2 regions of the Blautia sp. BCRC 81119 genome follow, and region 2 is predicted to be linked to the other one. Evidence: predicted binding sites of a transcription regulator. Region 2 holds the regulator's gene; the other holds the start of a gene.
The links. Region 2 encodes HrcA, which represses chaperone genes, less so after heat shock. Its sites were predicted from a motif close to TGTTAGCACTCNNNNNNNNNGAGTGCTAACA; they were not measured.
Positions count from the first base shown of each region.

Region 1 (6,675 bases), on a different contig from region 2:
TCGTTTTATTTTGTAAGGACCATAAGGATATCGTTGCTTCTCTTTACAAATTTTGTCATTTCTTCAGGAGAAAGCTGTTTATGGCTCATCATTGCAAGATCATAAAGCTGTTCACAGATCACCGGAACATACTCTGATCCCTGATTTTCTGCTATAAATCTTACAAGAGGATGATTTGCGTTCAGTACAAGTACTTCCTGACCACCGAACATATTCGGATCCATTCCGTACATATTGTACATTTTCATCATATCCTGCATACGGCGGCTCTCCTCAGGAAGAGTGATCATCGCTGCAGTTCCCTCATTTTTCAGCTTCTCTACTTTTACTTCAAGTTTATCCTTGCCAAGATTCTTACGGAACACCTCAGTAAGTGTCTTGACTGTTGCTTCATCCGCTTCTCCGTCTTCACGAAGCTCTTCTGTCAGATCTGCATCAATTCTCTTGAACTGGATCGTCTGATCCTGCTGTTCAAGATGGGAAATAAACTGTGAATCGATCACATGCTTCAGCAGTACAGCATCTTTACCCGCTTCACGGAACATATTAATGTACTGGCTCTGCTGTACCTCATCGGTCACATAATAGATCACCGTTTTTTCCGGTTCCTCATTCTGGGATCCTTCAGAAGCTTTCTCCTCTGTCTTCTCCTCTTCAGCTGCTTTTGTTTCTTCTTTTTTATTTTCCTCAATGCAGTCTTTCAGGGTAAGATATTTGCCATCCAGATTCTTAAAGAGGATATAATCATTCATCTTCTCACCAAATTTCGCATCCTTGATGCATCCAAATTTGATAAACGGGCTGATATCATCCCAGTACTTCTCATAAGACTCTCTGTCTGTCTTGCACATTCCGGTGAGCTTATCTGCTACTTTCTTGGTGATGTATTCAGAAATCTTTTTCACAAAACCATCATTCTGCAGTGCAGAACGGGAAACATTCAGTGGAAGATCCGGACAGTCGATCACGCCTTTCAGAAGAAGAAGGAATTCCGGGATCACCTCTTTGATGTTATCTGCAATAAATACCTGATTATTATAAAGCTTGATGGTTCCCTCAATGGAATCATACTCTGTCCTGATCTTCGGGAAATACAGGATACCTTTCAGGTTGAACGGATAGTCCATGTTCAGATGGATCCAGAACAGCGGTTCCTTGTAATCCATAAATACCTTACGGTAAAATTCTTTATACTCTTCATCCGTGCACTCATTTGGGTGTTTCATCCAGAGCGGCTGTGTATCGCTTAAGGATACCGGCCGTTTATTGATCTTTACTTTATCTTTGGCAGGAGAAACTTCCACAACTTCTTTCTCGCCTTTATCATTCTCCTTTTCCTCCGTCTTGGCGTCCTCATGGATATGTTCAACTACCACGTCATCTTCACGGAGATCTGCCTCATCGATGGTTTCATACTCCTGTTCAGCATTTGCTTTGGAAAGATAGATATTTACCGGCATGAAAGAACAGTATTTCTCAATAACCTCTCTCATACGATATTCATTGGCAAACTCCAGGCTTTCCTCATTGAGGAAAAGAGTGATCTCTGTTCCCGGTTCTGTTTTGTTTCCGTCTGCCATCTCATACTCCGTACCACCGTCACAGGTCCAATGTACCGGTGTGGAACCCTCCTTGTAAGAGAGAGTATCGATATGAACTTCATCTGCAACCATAAATGCAGAATAAAATCCAAGTCCGAAATGACCGATCATCTGATCATCCGTTGTTTTATCCTTATATTTCTCAAGAAACTCTGTGGCACCGGAAAAAGCGATCTGTGTGATATATTCCTCTACTTCATCTGCTGTCATACCAATACCGTTATCGATAAACTTCAAAGTTTTCTGATCCGGATCAACGATAACATTTACAGCCGGTTTGTAACCTTCCGGGAATGTATAATCTCCCATAACTTCCAGCTTTCTCAGTTTGGTGATCGCATCGCATCCGTTGGAGATCATCTCTCTTACAAAAATATCATGGTCGGAATATAACCATTTCTTGATAATCGGAAAAATGTTTTCACTGTTGATTGATAAACTGCCATGTTTTGCTGACATATATGTCACTCTCCTTTTGTTTTTATTTTTGTTTTTATTTCTGATGTTCCGACAGAGTCGGAAACCTGTTGTTTTTTTCAATAAATATATACTAATACGACTTTTTACAAAAGTCAAGAAAAATTTAGCACTCATCATTATAGAGTGCTAGCAACAGCATGTAAAACGGATCTCTATGTGCAAAAAAATCCCTCCGTACATTTTTTTGTACGGAGGGTGCTGTAAAACTATCTTCTACATTCTGTTCTTATTTTTTCTTTCTACGATATACAAGGATTCCTCCAATACATACCACAGCCACGATCAAAATGATCACAAATGTCATGATCGGTGTACTGTCTCCCGTCTGCACTGCAGATTTCTGATTTGTCTGTGTCACTGCCGGACTCGGAGTCGCAGTAAGAACTGCTGCCTGTGATACCGTAAAAGTAACCGTACTTTCTGACTGTGTACCGGTATCCTTCCAGCTGGAGCCGTCATATTTCTGCTGTCCAAAGGTAACTTTCAGAGTATATTTTCCTGGCTTGCTGACACGGAATGTTGCAGTATAAGGCTCTCCATCCCAGGTACGGGTCTCTGTGATCTTCCAGCTCTTCGGCTGATATCTGGTATCTCCCTTACGCGGGTTTGTATTATCCATCCCTGCACCAGATGCTGTAAAGGTGATCTTTGTATTGGTATCATACTTGCCATTGGAATCAATTCCTGTGATCTTATTGTCCGATGCAGCGGCTTCCGTGCCCTGATATCCATTTACTGTAATACTTACTGCGATCACTGTACTGATCTTGTTAGGATTCTTAACCCCCTCCGGAAGAATGACAGTACCTTTTACATTAAATATCTGACGTTCTGCAGAAGACGGATCATAAGAAGATCCCTTAACATCCCATTTAACAGATGCCTTCTGCTCTCCCTTTGTTGTAGTGATCTTTACTGTTCCCGGAAGCTTCAGGGCTTTCTGGGTTTTCTGGGTTCCATTGGGAAGATCTTTGATATCGGATGGCTTTTTGATACCTGTAAGGTTATTCGCCTTCTTACTGTTATCTGTTTTTTTCTTTGTAACGCTGAAATGAACGTTTACATAAGCTTCCACATTTGCATCATTGGCGATCACAATGTCTTCCAGATATTCCCCCTGTGAAAGTCCGCTGACCGGCTGTACGCTAAAGGTTGCATTATCTCCTGCTTCCAGCTCTGTGGCGGAAAGTGTACCAATTGTATATGCATTTGATGAAGGCTGTTTCAAAACGATCTTTGTATTTCCGGTGTTGGTAACTGTAACTTTCTTCGCATCAGGAAGTTCCTTATAGCCTTCCTCTTTAGTTCCAAACTCCAGACTGTCTGTTACCGAAAGACCGGGATTGGGTTCCGGTTCCGGCTCCGAAACTGTAAATTCCAGCCGGACTTCAGCCAGTGTGTTTCCGGTATTCTGATCTGTCACAGAAATCGTATCACTGTGATCTCCGGCCTGAAGACCAGTCTTGGGCTGTACGGTAAAGGTTGCCGCCTTATCTCCGGGATTGAGCACTTCCGCAGAAGGCTCTCCCACCTCATAATCCTCCGGAGCAGAAAGCTGGATCCGGATAGCCTCTGTACCTGTATTCTCTACGGTTACAGGCTTTGCATCCGGCGCAGTCTCATAGCCCTGTTCCAGTGTTCCAAACTTCAGAGGGCCTTCCGGTTTCACTGTTGCAGTAACTGTTTTTGGTGTTTCTGTCTTTACCATAACCGAAGCCGTCACTGTAGCAGATGCTTCCGTGCTTTCATCAGAAGCAAATACAAGCTCTTCCACGTATGGATCATCTTTTGCAGAGAGTCCAAGCTTAGGCTGTACGGTAAAGGTCTGCTCTCCTCCCTGCGCCAACTGGATTTTTCCGCTGCTCTCCACTTCACTGACCGGCGCAATATCAAAAAACTCCGACTCAGGCTGTACTAACGTCACAGCTTCTGTACCTTCGTTTTTGATCGTGACTGTACCTGTTGTTTCTACCTTTTCATAACCGGCAGTCAGATCATCAAAAGGCAGTTCTGTCGGATCCGCAGTTAGCTTATATATTTTTTCCGTTGCAGGGTCCGATGTTTCCCCAGGATCTGTCTGCTCATTACTTTCATTATCTTCGGCTTTTTTATTTTCCGGTTCTTTTACTGTAAAGTCCGCTTCAAAGAAGACATCGGCACCTTCTTCTGTATGATACGTGATCAGATCTTTGTATTCTCCAGCCTTCAGACCTTCTCGTGGTTTTACCCACACAGCAACACTTTCACCACTCTTTAATGGCGCATCGTTAATATCCGCAGCCATGAAATTCTCCGGGGCGATCTCTTTAAAATTAAGATCTCCGGTTCCGTTATTTGTGATAGTAACCATCTGTGCTTCCGGAATTTCCGTATATCCCTCTTCCACGGAACCAAAATCCAGAATTCCACTTCCATCTTCCGTATATGCAGATGCCGAATATGTCGGTTCCTCATTTTTTTCGGTAGCGTCTGCTGCTGTATCTGCGGAAGCTGGCGTCTCCGTCTGATTGTCTCCGGATGCATCTGTCTCATCGGTATTTTGAGACCCTGACTGTTCTCCGTTTACTTCTATAACAGAGTTTTCAGCAGGCTCCTGGGTATCTGCAGGTTCCTGTACATCTGTATTCTCCTGCACATCCGCAGACTCCGTTTCTTCTGCCGGCTCTATGGTTTCCTCAGGCTGAGCACTATCAGGCTCCTCTGACGTTCCAGCTTCTGTATCCGGCGTGTTCTCTGAAGACTCCGAAGCTTCACTTTCCTCCGCATCCGGATCTTCTCCTGCTGCTTTGGCTTCTTCCTTTTTCTTTTCTGCCAGTGCTTTGGCTTCCTCCTCTGTTTCGGAAACCTCCTGGGTCGTCACCGTAAGCTCACCACTGACTCCCGTCTCTTCTTTTCCGGTGATCTTCAGAACGATCGGAATACCCAGATCTTTTTCATCGATTTTATAAGTCTTGTCAGTTCCTACCTCTGTAAGAAGGTCTCCGTCTTTTAATGACCAGGAAAAACTCACATTATCATCTGTGATCCCCTCCGGCTTGACCTTTGAGTAATCTGCACTTAAGGTAGACCCGATCGCAAGTGTTCCTTTGACCTTCAGCTTTCCATCAAGATTTCCAGATGGAGCTGTAGTGGCAAATACCATCGATGGAAGCAGCGTTACAATCATAAGCACAGCCATGACGACTGCCAGCACTCTGCTTTTTTTCATATCCCATCCTCCTTTACATCATTTTATTTTCCCCACATTTACCCTTTCTACGCAGGGCTTTCTTTTTGCTGATGCAAGTTTATCATATTTAATTTTCAGAGGTGTAATCCCTGCTTTCCGTCAGCCTTCTACGATCATATATTTTCCGTCCGGGAGTTTAAATACTTCGCTTTCTTCTTCCAGCTCCTTCAGGGAAATCCCCTCCACATCTGCGCCCATTCCATCCAGATATTTTTTAACATCCTTCAGGGAATCCAGCACAACTGCCATGCAATCCTCGAGAAATTCCTCTGCCTCCTCAAAATCCTCTGCTACCGGCTCATCAAAAAGCTGACCCTGTTTTTCCAGAAATGTCTGGACATATTCTTTCTTGTACATATTAAAGTACCTCCTTTATATCTCCGCCCGCCGCAATCAGTCTGCGAAGTACTGGTTCCACCTTCTCTGTCTCGTAGAAAGCCGCCGCCTTTACCCCTGGCTTCGCATGCTTCATGGCAAAGCTGTATTTTACAGATTTCATCATTTCAATATCATTGTATTCATCCCCGAACGCCATGCATTCATCCGGTCCGATTCCCAAAAGTTCCTGGTATTTACGGATCCCTTTTGCTTTGTTCGTGGTAAATGGAACAAAATCCACCCACGCAAATCCGGATGTCACAACAGTACATCTGTCTTTGAACCGTTCTCTCCAGTACTGGATGGATTCCTCCGTCATTCCTTCTCTCTCATAAACTGCAACCTTCATACAAGGCTCTGTGATCTCATCAAAACTCTTTATGATCTTACACTGATTTTTTACTTCTTCGATCATCAGATGGCGATAATGTTCTGTCTTGGGCATGATATAATAAAAATCCTTTGTAGAACAGGAAAATTCCGCTCCGGGCTTTTCCCATATTACCTGAATGATCTCTCTGACCAGTTCTTTGTCAAAGCTGTCGCAGTACAGAAGCTTCTCATTCTGGACAGCGAGCCCGCCATTTTCACTGATAAATGCCATCTCGTCCTTTACCGGCGCAAAAAGATTCCTCATATTGGCATACTGTCTGCCACTGGCTGCCACAAAGAGGATTCCCATTTTTTTCAGTTCCTTTACCAGCGGAAAGATCTCTTCCGGCAGCGTCTGTCTTCCACCGATAAGCAGCGTTCCATCCAGATCGCTGGCAACCATCTTAATCATGCTGCTTCTCCTCATAAATAGTAAACAGATCACCAGGTACAGCTGCTACAATATCTGCACCGTTATTTTCAAGCTCTTCTCTGTCACGGAATCCCCATAGTGCACCAACGGTATACATTCCGGCAGCACTTCCTGTCTGCATATCTGTCTTTGTATCTCCGATATACATACATTCTTCCGGCTTTACGCCGAAATCTTCTGCA
Region 1 is NZ_QJHD01000001.1:22,835-29,509, forward strand. Features, by position in the region: gene htpG (molecular chaperone HtpG) at 6-2,060, opposite strand; gene DMI82_RS20175 (LPXTG cell wall anchor domain-containing protein) at 2,308-5,289, opposite strand; gene DMI82_RS00140 (hypothetical protein) at 5,410-5,667, opposite strand; gene DMI82_RS00145 (Cof-type HAD-IIB family hydrolase) at 5,669-6,472, opposite strand; gene DMI82_RS00150 (HAD family hydrolase) at 6,465-6,675, opposite strand, start outside.
Region 1: the regulator HrcA is predicted to act here: its motif matches at 2,183-2,213, upstream of htpG (molecular chaperone HtpG).

Region 2 (6,675 bases):
TCGTGATGTGCTGCTCCTTACCTGTTCCAAGATCCTTAGCAGATACATTAACGATACCGTTGGCATCGATGTCAAATGTTACCTCGATCTGCGGAACACCACGACGTGCTGGCGGGATTCCATCCAGACGGAACTGGCCGAGGGATTTATTGTCTTTTGCGAACTGACGCTCACCCTGTACAACGTTGATATCTACAGCTGTCTGGTTGTCTGCTGCTGTGGAGAAGATCTGGCTCTTCTTTGTAGGAATTGTAGTATTTCTCTCGATCAGACGAGTTGCGATACCACCCATTGTCTCAATGGACAGAGACAGCGGAGTAACATCCAGAAGAAGGATATCACCGGCACCTGCATCACCTGCAAGTTTACCACCCTGTACAGAAGCACCAAGTGCAACACACTCATCCGGATTCAGGTTCTTGCTCGGCTCTTTGCCTGTTAACTGTCTTACCTTATCCTGTACTGCCGGGATACGGGAAGAACCACCAACCAGAAGTACCTGGCCAAGCTCGGAAGCTGTGATACCTGCATCAGACAGTGCACGACGAACCGGCTCAGCAGTCATCTCTACAAGGTCATGTGTCAGCTCATCAAATTTAGCTCTTGTAAGGTTCATATCGAAATGCTTCGGTCCCTCAGCAGTTGCTGTGATGAACGGAAGGTTGATGTTTGTTGTTGTTGCGGAAGAAAGCTCTTTCTTAGCTTTCTCAGCTGCCTCTTTCAGTCTCTGAAGAGCCATCTTGTCGTTGCTTAAGTCTACGCCCTCTGTTCTCTTGAACTCAGCAAGCATGTAATCTGTAACTTTCTTATCAAAGTCATCTCCACCAAGACGGTTATTACCAGCTGTGGAAAGAACCTCGATAACACCATCACCGATCTCAATCACGGATACATCGAATGTACCACCACCAAGGTCGTATACCATGATCTTCTGCTCTTTCTCATTGTCAAGGCCATATGCAAGAGCTGCTGCTGTAGGCTCGTTGATGATACGTTTTACATCAAGACCTGCGATCTTACCTGCATCTTTGGTAGCCTGACGCTGAGCATCGTTGAAGTAAGCCGGAACTGTGATAACTGCCTCTGTTACTTTCTCACCAAGATATGCCTCTGCATCCTTTTTCAGTTTCTGAAGGATCATTGCGGAGATCTCCTGTGGAGAATATTTCTTGTCATCGATGGTTACACGGTAATCGGTACCCATCTCTCTTTTGATAGAGGAGATCGTTCTGTCTGCATTTGTAACTGCCTGACGTTTTGCAGGCTCACCTACCAGACGCTCTCCTGTTTTTGTGAATGCTACAACGGATGGTGTTGTTCTTGCGCCTTCTGTATTTGCGATAACTGTCGGCTGTCCACCTTCCATTACGGCTACACAGCTGTTTGTTGTACCTAAGTCAATACCAATAATCTTTCCCATGATTTTTTCCTCCTGTTTTAGTCTGTATCTGTTAAAATAAAGTTTGTTGTCAGTTAGTTCGCAACCTTCACCATACTGTGGCGTACTACGAAATCCTTGTAGGTGTAACCCTTCTGGAATTCTTCCACCACGATGTTCTCTCCAACCTCTTCATCCTCCACATGCATCACTGCATTATGGAAATCCGGGTTGAATTCCTTTCCCACTGCTTCGATCGGCTTCACACCAAGCTCATCCAGTGTTGTGGTAAGCTGCTTGTAGATCATTTTCATTCCATCTGCAAAAGCATCGCCTTCCTGTGCCTGTGCAAGACCTCTTTCGAAGTTATCCACAACCGGCAGGATCTTTTCAACGATTTCTTTTGCTCCGATGATGTACATGCTGGATTTTTCTTTTTCCGTTCTTTTACGGAAATTATCAAATTCAGCCATGGTACGCTTCAGGCGATCGGTAAGTTCCTCCACCTTCTGCTCAGATTTATCTTTTTTCTTCTTTCCGAAGAAGGAAGTTTTTGATTTTTCTTCTTTTTTATCCTCTGAGGCAGCTTCTTCGCCTGGAGTATTATTTTCTTCCTCCGGCAGATCTTCTCCCTCCGGTGTCAGGTTTTCTTCTTCCTGATCTCCGTCAGTTACGGGGATTTCCTTCTCCGCTTCCTGCTCTTCGGATGTTTTCTTTGTTTCCTCCGACACTTTTTTTCTACCGCCTTTCTAAGTTTTCTTCTTTTTCAAAACGTCATCCAGATGATTCTTCAGTTCCTTCAGACTGTCCACTACATTCTCATAATCCATTCGTTTGGGACCGATGATCCCGATGGTTCCGTACATTCCGTCTCCCAGTTCATATCTGGCAGTTACAATGCTGCAGTCCTTCATGGTCTGGATTGGCATCTCATCACCGATGTAAACCTGAATTCCTGTATTCTCTCCATCTGACATCTGTTCTTTTACAAGATCGGCAAGTTCATGCTTCTCCTCAAATGCGGAGATCAGCTCCGTTGCCTTCTCTTTATCGGCAAGCTCCGGATACTTGAAAATGTTAGTTGCACCTGAAGTATAGATCTCCATATCTTCCTCTTCCACATGAATGGTGGCTGCCACTGCATCCAGAACCGTTGCCACCACACCGCTGTGGCTGCCTGCCTGTTCCTTCAGTCTGGCGATCATCCCAAGGTTGATATCCTGGATTGGAATCCCATTGAGATTGGTGTTAAGAAGAAGATTCAGTTTCAGGATCGTCTGGTCGTCCATTTCCTCATCCAGATTGATGATCTGGTTCCGGACTGTGTTGTTGTCACTGACAACCACTGCCACAAGCTGAAGCTCGCTCATCCTCGACAGCTGGATGAACTTGACCTTGTTGCCGCTGTACTGCGGAACGGAAACCATGGTAGCATAGTTGGTATTGGAAGCAAGAACCTTCGCAACCTTCTTAAGCACCTTATCCATCTTATCTGTCTTCTCAATGATCAGATCTCGCAGCTCTGCGACCTCCGCTTCCTTCTCCTTCATCAACTCATTGACGTAAAGTCTGTAGCCCTTATCTGAAGGAATCCTTCCTGCTGAGGTATGAGGCTGGACGATATAGCCCATATCTGTCAGGTCTGACATTTCATTTCGGATCGTTGCGGAACTGACATTGAGATCCGCATACTTGGAAATGGTCCTGGAACCAACCGGTTCTCCGGTTTCCATATAGGTCTTGATGATTGCTTTTAAGATTTTTTGCTTGCGCTCATTCAACACCTCTTCCATGAATCCATCTCCTTTCCTTTTTATTCTTTCCTGACGGATGTTGATTCTTTTTTTACATCTGTTAGCACTCATTTTAGTGGAGTGCTAACATCTACAGTCTTTAAGATATCACCATGTAAAATATTTGTCAATATGTTTTGAAAAAAAGTTCTTATTTTTTCAAAACAAAAAAAGCATCAGTACGATGCTTTTTTGTAATACTGGTCTATGCAGTTCTGTGCCCCGGCAAAAAATTCCGCTTCTGTTTTCTGTCCCAGCATATATTTCTGAAATTCCGTTCCCATGGACGAAACGGCTTCTATGGAATCGGCACACAGTGGTCTTGCTTTCAGCTTATAATCTTTCAGATATTGCCGGATCATTTCAATGCCATCCAGATCAAAATTCTTATCCTCGATCACATCCAGTCTTGCCGGACACATTTTTATCAGCTGTCCGTAATTTTTACTGGCCTCATATCCGGACACATACTGAAGGAACTTCAGAGCTGCTTCTTTATGATCAGAATTTTTATTCAGTACATACTGCCAGGTTGCGATATTGGTCACCTTCTCGTCAAATTCCGGAAATGGTGCCATATGGATCTTATCTTTTCCATACACGCCTGCATTCTGAAAAGTACTCAACACACCGGTATACATAAACATACATCCATACTGGCCGTTTATAAATTTTTCATTCAGCTGGTCATGCTGGTCGATCAGATTCTCCTCTGATATCATCCCTGTATCCAGCATTCGCTTCATATATTCTGCCGCTTCTCTTGTTTTCGGATCCGTCCAGTCTGTATAATCTCCTCCGAAAAAATCGACATACTCGCTGATACTATTATATATGTGAGAAATCTCCCATGCATCCCCATATGCATATTTTCCCGTATTCTGAAGCTTTTTCTGAAGGATCTCAAGATCACTGAGACAGGAGAGTCTGTCCAGACCAGCCTGATCCAGCAATTCCTGGTTCACCCAGAATGCCATGATATCCATCCTGAACGGTACCGAAAAAATATGTCCGTCTGACATGCATATTTCTTTCAGGTATTCCTGCAGAAAATTCGCCGCTGTCTCCTCTGTCATAACCGTATCTTCCAACGGAAGAAGAAATCCCTTATGTTTAAATTCGGATATCATCTCATCATTTACTGTGATCAGATCAACAGAATCATCTCCTGATGTCAGAAGAGTTGCTATTTTGGCCTGGCGATTGTCCGCATTGGCCGGACATTTTTCAATATGGATCTTTATTCCAAGATCTTTTTCCGCCTGGCTGATAAAAGAATCAAAGCCTTCTGTGCCTGCATCCACATGAAGGATCGTCAGTTCCTGTCTGTTCTCCGGCACAATATCAGATGCAGCCTCCTTCTTCTGGGCTCCACATCCTGTCACTGCCAGAGCCAGGGCAAATACCCCGCAAAATACCTGTTTTTTCAATCTCTACCACCCTTTTTATCTGGGCCATCTATCCTCTTTTGACATCAACGGCTGGAACGGTGCATGAGGAAGTGTCTGATACCAGTACGCTACACTTGCCACATCATCCTGTCGTTCAAACAGGCCACGGTATCCGACGCCTATCTGCTGAATCGTAACGCGAAGATCCTCTTCAAAGCAGATTGGATCCTGTAAATGCCATCTGTAAAAGCCTCTCATTGGCGGGCAGTCATCATTATGATAAAAATTGTGGATCAGCTCGTCATGGGCAGAATAATACGGATATCCCAGATACGGCGTGTTATAATTCTGTTCCACGGTTTTTCCATCCACCTGTTTGGCAAAACTCCAGGAACCACCAAAGTAATCTTCCGTTCCTGTTCCACAGATGGTCGGATACTCCTCATCTCCGTCAATATAAAACTTCATTTCTCCCTCGCCCCACCAGTAACGTTCCAGTGTGGTAAGTGCCATGTAGGTTCCTATATAATGGCCTTTTCCTTTTACTCCATCCAAAATTGTATAATCTTTTGTTTTTTCTGTCAACCGTTCCCTTCTCCACTGCGCATGGAAATAAGCAATATCGTCCGGAAGCTCATCATAGAGACAGTAATCTACCTGATAAAAGAAAGCCGGGATTTTATTTGCATGCTGGTTTTCCAGTGTGATCTTTGCTTTCTTCTTAAACGGCATCGGGAAATAGCAGTTAAAGCCCCTGTTTGGAACAACAGCCACCGGAACAGAATTTACAAAACATTCCCTTCCGAATCCGCAGCAGAAGAAATCACCCAGAGGACTTTCCACGGAAGGAGTTTCCTCGTCATCCCAGTACATACGGATTACAAGATCTCTCAGTACAAAGCAATCTGCCTCTGTAGTCTTGTTATCAACGGTGATCCAGATATGATTGATCTGTCCCGGTCCTTCCATTTCTGCCAGAGTTACCACAGTTCCCGGCTCAATATCCCTGAGACACGGGCTTCCTTTTCTGGACGGTCCCAGATGACTTGCAGCCATACCGCCTCTGCCTTTTTCTCCATGAGGATTTTCTGCGTTGATCGCACGGCTTTTTCCATGCTTTGCAAGTGCGATCCCTCCCAGTCCGCCTGTAAATGCCTGATACATATCTGTTTTCTCCTCTCTTTTGGAAATTAAAAATATTATATTTACGCTTTTACTCCACCTGCCATGATACCATCCATGATCTGTTTCTCAAAAACAGCTACAAAGATAATGATCGGAAGAAGGATGATCCATCCCATGGCGCTGACCAGATCCCACGGAACTCCATACATGTTGTCACGTAACGGAAGCTGTACGATGGAAACAGAAAGTACCTGAATACCATTTGAATAAAACAACGGTGTGAAAAAGTTATTCAGACAGGTAATAAAGTTGATAATGCAAACCGTAGCGATTGCCGGCTTCATCAGCGGCAGAACGATCGTAAACAGTCTCTGTGAAAAAGATGCGCCGTCAATAGCAGCTGCCTCCTCCAGTGAGATCGGGATCTCACCGACAAAGTTTCTGAGGATCAGAACCGTAAACGGTATAACGGTACTGATATAAAGAAGGATAAGTCCCGGATATGTATCATACAGCTTTACCTTCTGCATAAACTCATACAGCGGGCGGGCTGTGACAACCTCAGGGATCAGCATGGTAGCCAGAACAAACGCAAATGCAACAGAAACTCCCTTTGAGTTAAATCTTGAGAAGCCATAGGCAGCCATTGCACACAGCACGGTACTGATCACAAGTGTAATGCCTACGATCAGAACTGTATTTCCGATCTTTGAAAGCAGTCCTACATTCTGTATCAGAAATTTATAGCTTTCCAGTGTGGGATGATCCGGAAGATAATCGATCGGTGTTTTAAACAGTTCTCCTGACGGTGTGATCGAAGAAATAAAGATCCAGTAAACCGGGAACAGGATCAGAAAAGCCACAACTGCAAACAGAACCCATCTTCCAACGGCTACCACTCCATGATAAACATTATATTTTCCTGTATTCTTCACGATAATTCCCCCTAACTGTCAAACTTATTCATAACACGTATATTCAGCCAGCT
Region 2 is NZ_QJHD01000004.1:64,054-70,728, forward strand. Features, by position in the region: gene dnaK (molecular chaperone DnaK) at 1-1,420, opposite strand, end outside; gene grpE (nucleotide exchange factor GrpE) at 1,474-2,109, opposite strand; gene hrcA (heat-inducible transcriptional repressor HrcA) at 2,128-3,171, opposite strand; gene DMI82_RS03510 (ABC transporter substrate-binding protein) at 3,348-4,601, opposite strand; gene DMI82_RS03515 (glycoside hydrolase family 172 protein) at 4,617-5,726, opposite strand; gene DMI82_RS03520 (carbohydrate ABC transporter permease) at 5,768-6,622, opposite strand; gene DMI82_RS03525 (carbohydrate ABC transporter permease) at 6,634-6,675, opposite strand, start outside.